Rhizobium rhizoryzae: one gene and its partner. The protein of the gene in region 1 binds, or shares a complex with, the protein of each later gene. Links are inferred from orthologs where the notes say so. Each region holds a gene or a part of one and is shown on either strand. Other genes may lie near its edges.

Evidence for each region.
Region 2: the proteins of G6N80_RS06740 (region 1) and xseA are in contact, whole or in part, in a cryo-EM structure (PDB 8TXR), measured with the Escherichia coli proteins. The link is inferred for Rhizobium rhizoryzae from one-to-one orthologs.

What each region holds. Positions count from the first base shown.
Region 1 is NZ_CP049250.1:77,264-82,990, reverse strand. Bases 1,464-4,375 are described here. They hold G6N80_RS06740 (exodeoxyribonuclease VII small subunit), read right to left. Parts: upstream 3,091-4,375; coding sequence 2,836-3,090; downstream 1,464-2,835. Other genes in these bases: G6N80_RS06730 (acyl-CoA thioesterase), read left to right, coding at 4,206-4,375; G6N80_RS06735 (histone deacetylase family protein), read right to left, coding at 3,093-4,028; G6N80_RS23490 (hypothetical protein), read right to left, coding at 2,662-2,787; G6N80_RS06745 (ROK family protein), read left to right, coding at 1,464-2,655. Also shown: G6N80_RS06755 (sugar ABC transporter permease), read right to left, coding at 1-59; xylF (D-xylose ABC transporter substrate-binding protein), read right to left, coding at 177-1,217; more of G6N80_RS06745, read left to right, coding at 1,399-1,463; more of G6N80_RS06730, read left to right, coding at 4,376-4,607; G6N80_RS06725 (biotin transporter BioY), read right to left, coding at 4,608-5,171; G6N80_RS06720 (energy-coupling factor transporter transmembrane component T family protein), read right to left, coding at 5,212-5,727. UniProt on the Escherichia coli protein: Bidirectionally degrades single-stranded DNA into large acid-insoluble oligonucleotides, which are then degraded further into small acid-soluble oligonucleotides.
Region 2 is NZ_CP049250.1:707,933-713,583, reverse strand. What follows is about bases 1,862-4,697. They hold xseA (exodeoxyribonuclease VII large subunit), read left to right. Parts: upstream 1,862-2,392; coding sequence 2,393-4,003; downstream 4,004-4,697. Other genes in these bases: G6N80_RS09600 (aminopeptidase), read right to left, coding at 4,047-4,697; G6N80_RS09610 (hypothetical protein), read left to right, coding at 1,862-2,327. In the rest of the region: G6N80_RS09615 (glycosyltransferase), read right to left, coding at 1-333; more of G6N80_RS09610, read left to right, coding at 477-1,861; more of G6N80_RS09600, read right to left, coding at 4,698-5,300; ybaK (Cys-tRNA(Pro) deacylase), read right to left, coding at 5,348-5,651. UniProt on the Escherichia coli protein: Bidirectionally degrades single-stranded DNA into large acid-insoluble oligonucleotides, which are then degraded further into small acid-soluble oligonucleotides.

The sequences.
Region 1 (5,727 bases):
GGTGCCGCGCGAGCGCCACTGGCGGGTTTGATGGCGACCGGAATGGTTTGATCCGTCATAAGCCTTGAACTCCCTCTTCTTGTCGGCAAGCCTCCGCGAGCGAAGGACGCCGCAGGTGTGCTGCGACGTCCCTTGCGGAACTTTTGTTGCCGATGATCGACTTCTAAAGTCCGAGCTTAGCTGCAGACCTTGACGGAACCAGCCTTTACACCCTGGCAAAGCTCCTTCTTGGAGATCCAGCCAGCATCGAGAACAATGTTCAGGTTGTCCTTGGTAATGGCGATCGGCGTCAGGAATACGGAGTTCATTTCAACGCCCTTGGCGCCGCCCTTGAACTTCTGTGTGCCCGGAAGCGCTTCCATCTTGGTGCCCTTGGCAAGTGCCACGGCCACTTCGCCAGCCTTCTTGCCCAGTTCGCGGCTGTCCTTCCAGACAGAAACGGTCTGGGTGCCAAGCGCGATACGGTTCAGAGCGGCCTTGTCGCCATCCTGACCGGAGACCGGAACGGAACCGGCAAGACCCTGCGCTTCGAGAGCGGCCACAACGCCACCGGCCATACCGTCGTTCGAGGAAACGACTGCATCGACCTTGTTGTTGTTCTTGGTCAGGAACTGCTCCATGTTCTTCTGGGCAATTTCCGGCTTCCAGCCATCCGTATAGGCTTCGCCGACATTCTTCACCTTGCCGGAAGCGATGGCGTCCTTCAGCACTTCCTGCTGACCAGAGAAGACGAAATCAGCGTTCGGGTCGGTGGAGCCACCCTTGATGAACACGTAATTGCCCTGCGGCTTGACCTTGAAGACTTCCTTGGCCTGAAGGCGACCGACTTCCTTGTTGTCGAAGGTGATGTAGTAGGTCTTCGGGTTTTCGATCAGGCGGTCGTAGCCGATGACCGGAATGCCTTCGTTGGTTGCCTTTTCAATGGCCGGGCCGATAGCGGACGAATCCTGCGCCAGAACGATGAGGGCGTTGGCGCCCTGCGAGATCAGGCTTTCGATGTCGGTCAGCTGCTTGGCAGCAGATGTCTGGGCGTCAGCAGAAATATACTTCGCGCCAGCGGCTTCGAGCGCCTTCTTGATGGCCGCTTCGTCGGTCTTCCAACGCTCTTCCTGGAAGTTGGACCAGGATACGCCAACGACGAGATCCTTGGCAAAAGCCGGTGCGTGAACAGCGGTGATGACAGCAGCAGCGGCCATCAGCTTCAGAACTGATTTCATTAAAACCTCCCGAGTGAATACGAGGCAGCCTCGGACCTCGGTCCGCTCCTCCCCCGCCCAAATACCGTCGACAACCTCCGCTCCCATGCTGGAAATTGTTTTTCTCGACAGTCGAGAAAATATCTGGCAGATGATTGTCAGGGTGTCAACAGCCCTTTCGAGTGGTGATAGTTGTGAAATCATGTGGGTGAAATCTTCGCCGACCGGAGACGAGGTTCAGGGACTACGCTTTTCTACGGCAAAGCCCGGCACCGAGCTTCTGCGCCGCCAGAACATGCTGGCCGTGCTGGGCGTGTTGCGGCTAAAGGGCGCGCTTTCCCATACGGAGCTTTCGGAACTGACAGGCCTTGCCTCTGCCACGGTCACGGCGGTCACGGTCGATCTGGAAAAGGCAGGCGCCATCGAGCGGCAGGAGCAGAGCGCGCCCAGCGGGCGAGGGCGGCCGCGCGTCTTGTTCGAGCGGGCTGCCGGGTTTGCCTATGCGGTTTCGGTGCAGATCTCTTCGGATGCGCTGCACTACGCGCTTTCTGATTACCGCGGCAAGCTGATTGACCGGTTCAGCACGGTTCGGGATGTCAACGTTGCGAAGGCGGGTCCGCTTCTGCAGGATATGGCCGCATCGCTCGCCAGGCTTCTGGGGCGCTCCAAGCTTCCGCCGGAGGCTTTCAGCCAGCTCTCCTTGAGCAGCAAGGGCATCGTGGAGCCGGAGGTTGGCAGGCTTGTCTGGTCGCCGGTTCTCGGACGCGAAGAGGTGGATTTTTCAGTGCTGGCCGATGCCTATCCCAATTGCCACCTGTCGCTCAGCAATGAAACCCTGCTCGTGGTTCAGGCCCTGGCACGGCGCCAATCGTCGAGATCGGAAATGCCGCCGAACGGGCTTGTTGCCCTGTCGCTTGGCCACAGCATAGGCCTCGGCATTGCGCGCATGGAGGCAGGCGAAATCATGACGACCGCCCCGAATTTCGGACATATGCTGAATGCTCCCGACAACCGGCTCTGTCGCTGCGGCGCCTATGGCTGTATCGAGGCATCGGCCGGTTTCTACGGCATCCTGCGCTTGGCGTTCCAGGTGCCGCCGAACACTATACCCGCCAAGTTCGTTCCGCTTGTAGAAATGGAAAAGATTGCCCAGTCGGCACGTCAGGGCAATCGCATGGCGCAATATGCCTTCCGTCAGGCGGGTCTTGCGCTGGGGCAGGGGTTGTCGCGCGTGCTGAGCCTTGCAGGCGACATGCCGGTTGCGATCACCGGACCGGGCAACCGCTTCTACGATCTCCTGACGGGCGGTATCGAGGAAGGGTTGTCGCAATCGCTGCATGTGAGGCTGAACGGTCAGCCCGCCATATCGCTGGTGCAGGACGAACAGGCACTGGTGTTCGAAGGGCATGTTGATCGATCCCTGAACGCCATCGATCATCGTGTCACGCAAGTGCGGTGACGCCGATCAATTCGTCTCGCCGGGCGTGAAACCGATCATGTAGATCGCGGCCAATATGAGGGCCACGACGAAAATGGTAACAACGAAGCTGATCATGCCCTTGCGGGCGCGGGGTCCGGTATCTCTTGCCATGGCCCGGAAACGGCGGGAGCCCCGTTCAGGTTCCCAACTGGTCTGCGATTATTCGCCGTCGAGAGGCTCTGCTCCCTGCGGCTTGCCAGCCCGGTCGAGACGGATTTTCTCGATACGGTTTTCCGCTGCATTGAGAAGCGTTTCGCAATGTTTCTTGAGCGCTTCGCCCCGCTCGTAGATGGCGATGGATTCGTCCAGCGCCACATCGCCCCGCTCAAGCCGTGTCACGATACCTTCCAGCTCGGCCACCGCCTTTTCGAAGCTCAGGCTGCCCACATCCTGGTTTGCTGCACTGTCGCTCATCATCAACCCTTCATCAGTCTGCAAATGTGAAGTCCGGCGGATTCCGCCAGTCCTTCAAGATCATAGCCCCCTTCGAGAAGGCTTACGAGGCGGTTGCCCGCATAGCGTCCGGCAATTTCCATCAAACGCCCGGTCGCCCAGTCGAAATCATCGCCAACCAGATTGATCTGCGCCAGCGGATCGCGGTGATGTGCGTCGAAGCCTGCCGAGATCAGCAGGAAATCCGGACGAAAGTTGTGAAGCGCGGGCAGAACGCGGGTGGAGAATGCTTCGCGAAAATGATCGCCCGCCGCATGCGGCTCGAGCGGCGCATTGATGATGTTGTTGTGCGCTCCCGTTTCGCCAAGCTCACCCGTCCACGGGTAGAGCGGCATCTGGTGCGTGGAACAGAACAGCACGTTCGGATCGTCCCAGAAAATATCCTGCGTTCCATTGCCGTGATGCACATCCCAGTCGACAATGGCGACGCGCTCGACACCATAGGTCTTCTGCGCATGGCGGGCCGCAATCGCCACATTGTTGAACAGGCAAAAGCCCATGGCCTTTGACTTTTCGGCATGATGGCCCGGGGGGCGGGAGGCCACGAACACATTGTCCGCCTTGCCGTTGAACACATCATCCACGGCGGCAATGGCCCCGCCAATGCCGGTCAGCGCCGCCTGCAGGCTCTTCTGGCTGACATGCGTATCCGCTTCGATCTGGCGGATGCGGTTTTCCTCTTCGGGAATTTCACGCATGACGGAGAACAGGTGCTCTTCCGGATGCGCCAGCAGAACGGCATCCTCGTTGGCCTGGGGTGCCTGCACACGCTCCAGCCGTTCGAAGTTCGGGTGCTCCAGCGCCAGCGCCAGCGAGCGCAGCCGGTCGGCGCGCTCGGGATGGCCTTCTGGCGTATTGTGTTCGAGGAAAATCTTGTTTTCGTACAGGCGGGTCGTCATGCACTCGGCCTCCTGCCGCTTCAACCAAAAAGGCGGGCGTCACCGAAATGGCTTATAAGTGATGAGATTTCAAGACGTCGAAACCCGCCACCCACCGCTTCCTGCTTGTGAGGGGCGCGTCTGTCCTCTTTAATGTCTGGAACGGGTGGAAGACCGGGAGACCGGTTGAGGGGCAGAATGACGGCGAAACAGATCAACAACCGGCATGTGTTCGAAGTGCCGTTTCGAGATGTCGGCATGCGCGGCGAAATGTTCAGCGCGGCCTATATCATTCATGCGGAAGAGGCGCTCGCGCGCTTCTGGGACCAGCGTGAACCGCTGGACACCGATCCGGCCTTCTATGTCTCGAAGGTCAGCTGCAATCTTCTGCGAGCCGTGCGCTTTGGCGATCGGATCGAAACCACCGTGCGGGTCAGCAAGATCGGCGGGCGCTCCGCCGGCTTTTCCATCCTCATGCACCGGGGTGCGGAACAGGTGGCGGAGGCCGAAATCATCTGGAGCGCCTGCGACCGGCAAAGCGGCGCCCCGGCACCGCTTCCCGAAGACCTGCGTGACTGGCTGTATCGCTTCCTGGATTGATCAGGCGCGCTGTGGAAGCAGCGGATAACCGACCATGACGGCGCGTGCGGCAAGCGATGCGATCACAGCCTTCAGGATGTCGCCGGGCAGGAAGACGACCGAGCCGGTGACGACCTTGTCGAAAGGCGTGCCGGTAATGAAGCTCAGCCAGGGCATGCCGATGGCATAGACGACGACAATGCCGCCCACGACGCCCGCAATCAGGAAACCCGCCATCTGGCGCAGCGCGGGCTGGCTTTCGCTGACGAGTCGCTGAGCGAGAAGGCCAGTGACGAAGGTGCCGACAATCCAGCCGAAGATGTAGCCTGCTGTCGGTCCCATGAGGACGGCAAGACCGCCGCGACCGCCGGACAGGACCGGCAGGCCGACCGCCACCAGCACGACGAGCAGAACATAGGCCAGCGCACCGCGCCTAGCGCCGATGATGCAGCCTGCCAGCATGACACCCATGGATTGCGCGGTGATCGGCACCGGCAGAAACGCCAGCGGAACCGGCGGAATCAGGCCCAGAACAACGATGATGGCGGTAAACAGCGCCGCAAGCACGAGATCTCTGGTGGACATGAAAACTCCTGTCGAGGCTGAGCGCCTCTTTTAAAAAAGATCAATGGCGGCTTTTCTGGCCTCGAATGCCGCGTGCGTCAATCGCGTCGGCAATGCTATCCGCATCCTTGAGGGTTGAAATGATCAGCGGACCGAGCAGGCGATGCAGCTTCACCGGAATACCGCGTGCCTTGTGCGCATCCTTCAAGGCCCCGTAGCGCGCATGAATCTCAGGAACGAAGCGCAGGACAAGGCCAAGCGCCAGACCCAGATCCGCCGCTCTGATGAGGCCAAGCCTTTCCAGCGGCATGGCGGCTCGCGTCAGTGTATCGATGAACGCAGAGAGGGATGTGCTTGCCGTCACGGCACTGGCAAAAAACAGGATGGCAGGCAGGCGTAGGAGAATGACCAGACCGTCGCGCGGCGACAGGAGCACCATGTTGACAAGTGCAAGAAAGGCAATCGTCAGGAGCACCGGCTTCGTTCTCTGCCAGAGCATCCTCTCCGTCATGCCGATACTGCGCGAAACCATAAGCGAAGCGACAAGCGCGGCTGCAAGCAGCGGCAGGTTGCTGAT
Region 2 (5,651 bases), 630 kb from region 1 along the record:
GCGCTCGGTCAATAGCGTTCGGACCAGTTCGTCGGCATCTTCCGGTGCGTAGGTGCCGTCGCCATCTGCCATGATGTAGAGATCGGCTTCGATGTCTGCAAACATGCGGCGCACCACATGCCCCTTGCCCTGACGCCGCTCACGGCGAACCTCGGCGCCTGCCAGCATGGCCGCGAGTGCCGTGCCATCGGTAGAATTGTTATCGTAGACGTAGATCCGGGCGGAGGGGAGAGCAGATTTGAAACCCTGGACGACGGATGCGATGGTGGAAGCCTCGTTGAAGCAAGGCAGAAGGACGGCGATCTTCAGTTCGCCCGATGCGGCATCATCCATGATCTGTTCTACTCGGTACACTGCAAATGGAGGCGACGCCGGAAGAAGGGCCGGGTACTCGCGCTTTACTATTTCTTGAGAAGGTTAAGGCTAGGTTTCGACCGCGCATCACGTGGCATGCCTTTGCCGGAGATTGACCGATTATGACCATCTGGACGAGCGAAAGCGGCCTTCATGGCGATGAACGTCAAAGATCGAAAGGCATGTTCAGTCGGCTTCTGCCAAGCGTCCTCGTCTATGCGGTCGTTCTGATTGGCCTGATCCTGTTCTTTCATCTACCGACCGCCAGTGATTATGTCGGCGGTGACAATGATGATGTGGTGCGGCTCGTTCAGGTTCGTGATCTGTTGAACGGTCAGGGATGGTTCGACTTGCATCAGTATCGTCTCGGTCTGGAGGGCGGCACGCTGATGCACTGGTCGCGCTTTGTCGATCTGCCGATCGCAGCCCTGATCCGTTTCTTTTCCCTCTTCACTGGATCATCCGTCGAAGCTGAGACACTCGCCCTCATTGTCTGGCCACTTTCCACCGCTGCGGTTCTTCTGGCGGCTGCCGGTCTGGCCGGTCGGCGGCTTGGCGGCATCCCCGCCATGCATATTTCGCTGGGTTTGGCCTGCCTCTACATCTTCACGATGAAGCGCTTCTATCCCGGCAACATCGATCATCATAACGTGCAACTGGCGACGCTCATGGTGATGACGGCAATGTTGCTGGACAGGCGATGGAGTGGTTCAAGCCATCTGTGTGCGGGTATTGCGGCAGCTTTTGCCATTGCCATTGGGGCCGAAACCGTACCGGTGGTCGCCGTCGGCTGTATGGTCGTCACCTTGCAATGGTGCTGGCATGGCAAGGAATTCGCTCCGGCGGCGCGCAGCTTCGGTCTTGCCTTTGCTCTTTCCATCTCGGCCTTCTTCTTTGCGACGGTGCCGCCCAGTGCCTATGGCGCGGTAACCTGTGATAACCTGTCGCTTGGCTTCTATTCGCTTTCAGCCGTTGGCGGGGCCGGGCTTTTCCTGGCCGGACGCCTGACCGGTCTGGTGACGTTCAGGCAGCGCATCCTTGCTGTGGCGCTCATCGGGGCCGCCGTTTTGGCAACCGGGCTGTTGATCGCCCCTCAATGCCTTGGAAATCCGCTTGCCAATCTCGACCCTATGCTGGTGGAGCTGTGGCTCGATAACACGACGGAAGCGCAGTCGGCCCGCACATTGCTGGCGACCTCGCCGGATACTTTTGGAGCCTTTTATCTCGTCGGCCTGTTTGCTGTGGCCGTTTGCGTGTTCAGGATCATCCAGAAGGACAGAGCAGAGGCGCATCTGCTGCTTCTGGCACTTGTTGGAACCGCATGGCTGATTTCTCTCGTGCAGGTCCGTGGCGCCGCCATCACCAATGCCTTGACCATCCTTCCGCTTTCGTTGTTGATCAGCGATCTGAAGCGCCATTCCAATGCCGAGCCGGAAAACATGAATGCAGGTCTGGCCTACATTCTCGCCGCTCTGTTTTCCGTTCCGGTTGTCTGGGCCTTGTTCGGTGCGGTTGCGACGAACGGAATACGGGATGCCCTCAGTCTCAAGACGCTGCTCGGCCAGGACAAGTCTGTTGCAGAGGAGGAAGCCGACTGCCGATCGAGCGCCGATGGTCTTGCGCTTGCGGGTTATCCCACGGGGGTCGTCGCTGCCCCCTCCGATAGTGGCGCTACCATTCTTCGCTATACGCCGCACCGGGTTTTGAGTGCGCCCTACCATCGCAATCAGGCAGGCATGCTGACCGAGCTTCACATAGGACTTTCGAAGCCGAGCGAGGCGGAGGCTTTCCTGAAGGGCGCGAAGGTAACAGTTCTTGCTTTCTGTGCTGGCGACCCGCAGACCCGAAACCTTATGAAGGTGAACCCGCAAGGCCTCTATGCGCAGCTTGCCAAGGGAAATGTTCCCGATTTCCTTCAGCCTCAACCCGCGAAGGAAGGGTCACATTTCCGCATTTACACCGTTCGCCCTTAAGAAAAGTGCAGGACAATCCATCGCGGTCGGATGAAAATCACATCCAGATACGATAGATAGGGCCTATGAGCAGATCCCTTTTCTCTGATCAGCCGACGAACCTGGCCGAAATTTCGGTGTCGGAACTCTCCGGCTCGATCAAGCGTACCGTTGAAACCGCGTTCGATCATGTGCGCGTGCGCGGCGAGATTTCCGGCTATCGTGGTCCCCATTCGTCCGGCCATGCCTATTTCGCCCTGAAGGACGACAAGGCGCGCATTGATGCTGTGATCTGGAAAGGGTCCTTCACCAAGCTGAAATTTCGCCCGGAAGAGGGCATGGAAGTGATCGCGACCGGTAAGGTCACGACCTTCCCCGGCTCGTCAAAATATCAGATCGTCATCGAGACACTGGAGCCCGCAGGGGCCGGTGCGCTGATGGCGCTGCTGGAAGAGCGCAAGCGCAAACTTGGTGCCGAAGGGCTTTTTGATCCGGCGCGCAAGCGGCGGCTCCCCTTCATGCCCAAGGTGATCGGCGTCGTCACGTCACCAACCGGCGCCGTCATTCGCGATATTCTTCACCGCATCACCGACCGCTTTCCGGTGCATGTCGTGGTCTGGCCCGTCAAAGTGCAGGGGGAGGGATCGGGCGACGAGGTTGCGAACGCGATCCGCGGCTTCAATGCCCTTGATCCCTTGGGTGCGGTTCGCAGGCCCGATGTCCTGATCGTTGCCCGCGGTGGCGGCAGCCTCGAGGATCTCTGGAGTTTCAACGACGAGGCTGTCGTACGCGCCGCGGCGGACAGCGAGATTCCGCTCATTTCTGCTGTGGGTCACGAAACCGACTGGACGCTGATCGATTACGCCGCCGACGTGCGAGCGCCCACACCGACCGGGGCTGCCGAAATGGCGGTTCCGGTAAAGGCCGATCTCGATGCGCAGATTTCCAATCTTGCGGCACGGCTTCGCGGCAGTTCTTCGCGTCAGATGGATAGCCGTCGGCAGAACCTGCGAGCGCTGGTGCGGGCGCTTCCCTCTCTTGATCAACTGCTGGCCTTGCCGCGCCGCCGTTTCGATGAGGCGTCTGCCGGGCTTGGTCGAGGTTTGGAGAGAACCACCCTTGCCAAGCGCCGGATAATGGAGCGGGCGACGGCGGGCTTGCGACTGGAACTTCTTTCCGGTCGCATTGCGGATGGTCGCCGGCGTATTGCAGAGCAGGTCTTGCGCAAGGATCGCTGCCTGGAGCGGCATCTGCTACGCGAACGCAGCCGTCTGGCCAAAGCGGAGGTTAGCTTGCTTTCGCTGCCACAGCGGCTAAGCGGGCAGATCGAACGCGACCGTCTGAAGCTTCAATCCTTGGTCCGGCATGCAGACACGGCCTTGGTCCATGCGCTGTCGAGGCGGACTGCTGCTGTGCTGGCCCATGACCGGATGCTGCAATCTCTGTCCTACAAGAATGTTCTGAAGCGCGGCTATGCTGTCATTCGCGGCGAGGATGATCAACCATTGACGCGAGCCGCCAATATCGCTGCCGGACAAATGCTGTCCGTCGAATTTGCGGATGGACGGATTAGCGCAAGTGCGGTGGAGGGAAGTGAGCCCCCCACATCTACGCCATTGCCTGAAGCGCCGGTAGCGCGCAAGCGGGTAGCCAAATCGGCTTCCGCTAAAGGGCCGGAACAGGGTTCCCTGTTCTAGCGCGAGCAGCCCGAGCCGCTCGCACATTGTTTGCCGATTGCTTTTACGCCCATTCACCCTTGCGCATGACGGGTACGCGACTGCCGTCTTCGCGCAGGCCATCGATGTCGACCTGATCGGAGCCAATCATCCAGTCGATATGGATGAGAGAGGAATTGCCGCCCTGAGCCTTGATCTGCTCCGGGGTCAGAGATGCGCCGTCCAGGAAGCATTTCGAGTAGCATTGGCCAAGTGCGATGTGGCAGGAGGCGTTTTCGTCGAACAGCGTGTTGTAGAACAGCACACCTGATGTCGAGATCGGCGACGAATGAGGAACGAGCGCCACTTCACCTAAACGGCGCGCACCTTCATCCGTATCCAGCACCTTGTTCAGAACACCCTCGCCCTTTGAAGCCTTGGCTTCCACGATGCGGCCCGCCTCGAAGCGCACCTGGATATTATCGATCAGCGTACCCTGATGCGAGAGAGGCTTGGTGGAGGAGACGGTGCCTTCAACCTTCAGGGCATGCGGCGTCGTGAATACTTCTTCGGTCGGTATGTTCGGGTTGCAGATGACCCCGTTCTTGGCCTTCGAGGCGCCGCCATGCCACTCGTGACCATCTGCGAGACCGACCGTCAGGTCAGTGCCCGGGCCTGAAAAGTGCAGCGCCGAGAATCGTTCGGTGTTCAACCAGCTGGAGCGCTTCTTCAGATTGGCGTTGTGCTCTGCCCAGGCAGCGATCGGATCAGGCGTATTGATGCGCGAAGCCGCGAAAATCGCTTCAGCCAGTTTGTGGACGGCTTCTTCTTCAGGAAGATCCGGGAAGACCTGTCGTGCCCAGGCCGGGTTCGGATAGGAGCAGATGTGCCAGTTGATGTCGAAGTTGGAAATCTTCTCCAAAGCTGGTTTGTAGGCAATGGATGTTGCCTTGTTGGCGCGGGCAACCTTCTCCGGATCCTCGTTGGCCAGCATCATGGGGTTATCGCCGGAGATGGCGAGACGTGCAGCGCCTCCGGCATAGGCTTTGGCCATACCTTCGTAGAGCCAGTCGGCGGCCTTGTCGAAGCTCGCATCCTGTCCGTAACGGAAGCGCGCAAGCGTCGTTTCTTCATCCGAATAGAACGTGGAAACAATACCGGCGCCCGCGCTGTAGGCATGCTTGGTGATGAGGCGGACAAGGGGAAGGGCCGCCAGCGGCGCCGTGATAACCAGATCCTGCCCCTGCTGCAATTGAAGGCCCACCTTGACGGCGACCTCTGCCAGCTTTTCCAGTTTGTTTGGGTCGACGGGGCTCTTGATCTCGGTGTGAAGGGTCATGGTCTGCCTGCTTTTGTAATTGCGAAAAACGGAAGATAGGCCGGGCCTCAACGCTCTGCAATGACAGACACGATGATCGCGTTGAGTGTGCGCTGTGCATCTGTTGGCGCAAGGCGCACCTGGAGCCCGCGCTGGCCACCATTCATGTAAACCAGCGTTTCGTTCATCGCGGCCTCCTCGATTGCGGTCGGAACCTGCTTCTTCTGTCCGAAGGGGCTTATGCCGCCAACCACGTAGCCGGTCGCCTTTTCTGCCATGGCGGGTTTCATCATGGCTGCGGATTTGCCGCCAAACGCAGCCGCCAGTTTTTTCATCGAAACCTCGCTGTCTGACGGCACGACCACGCAGACC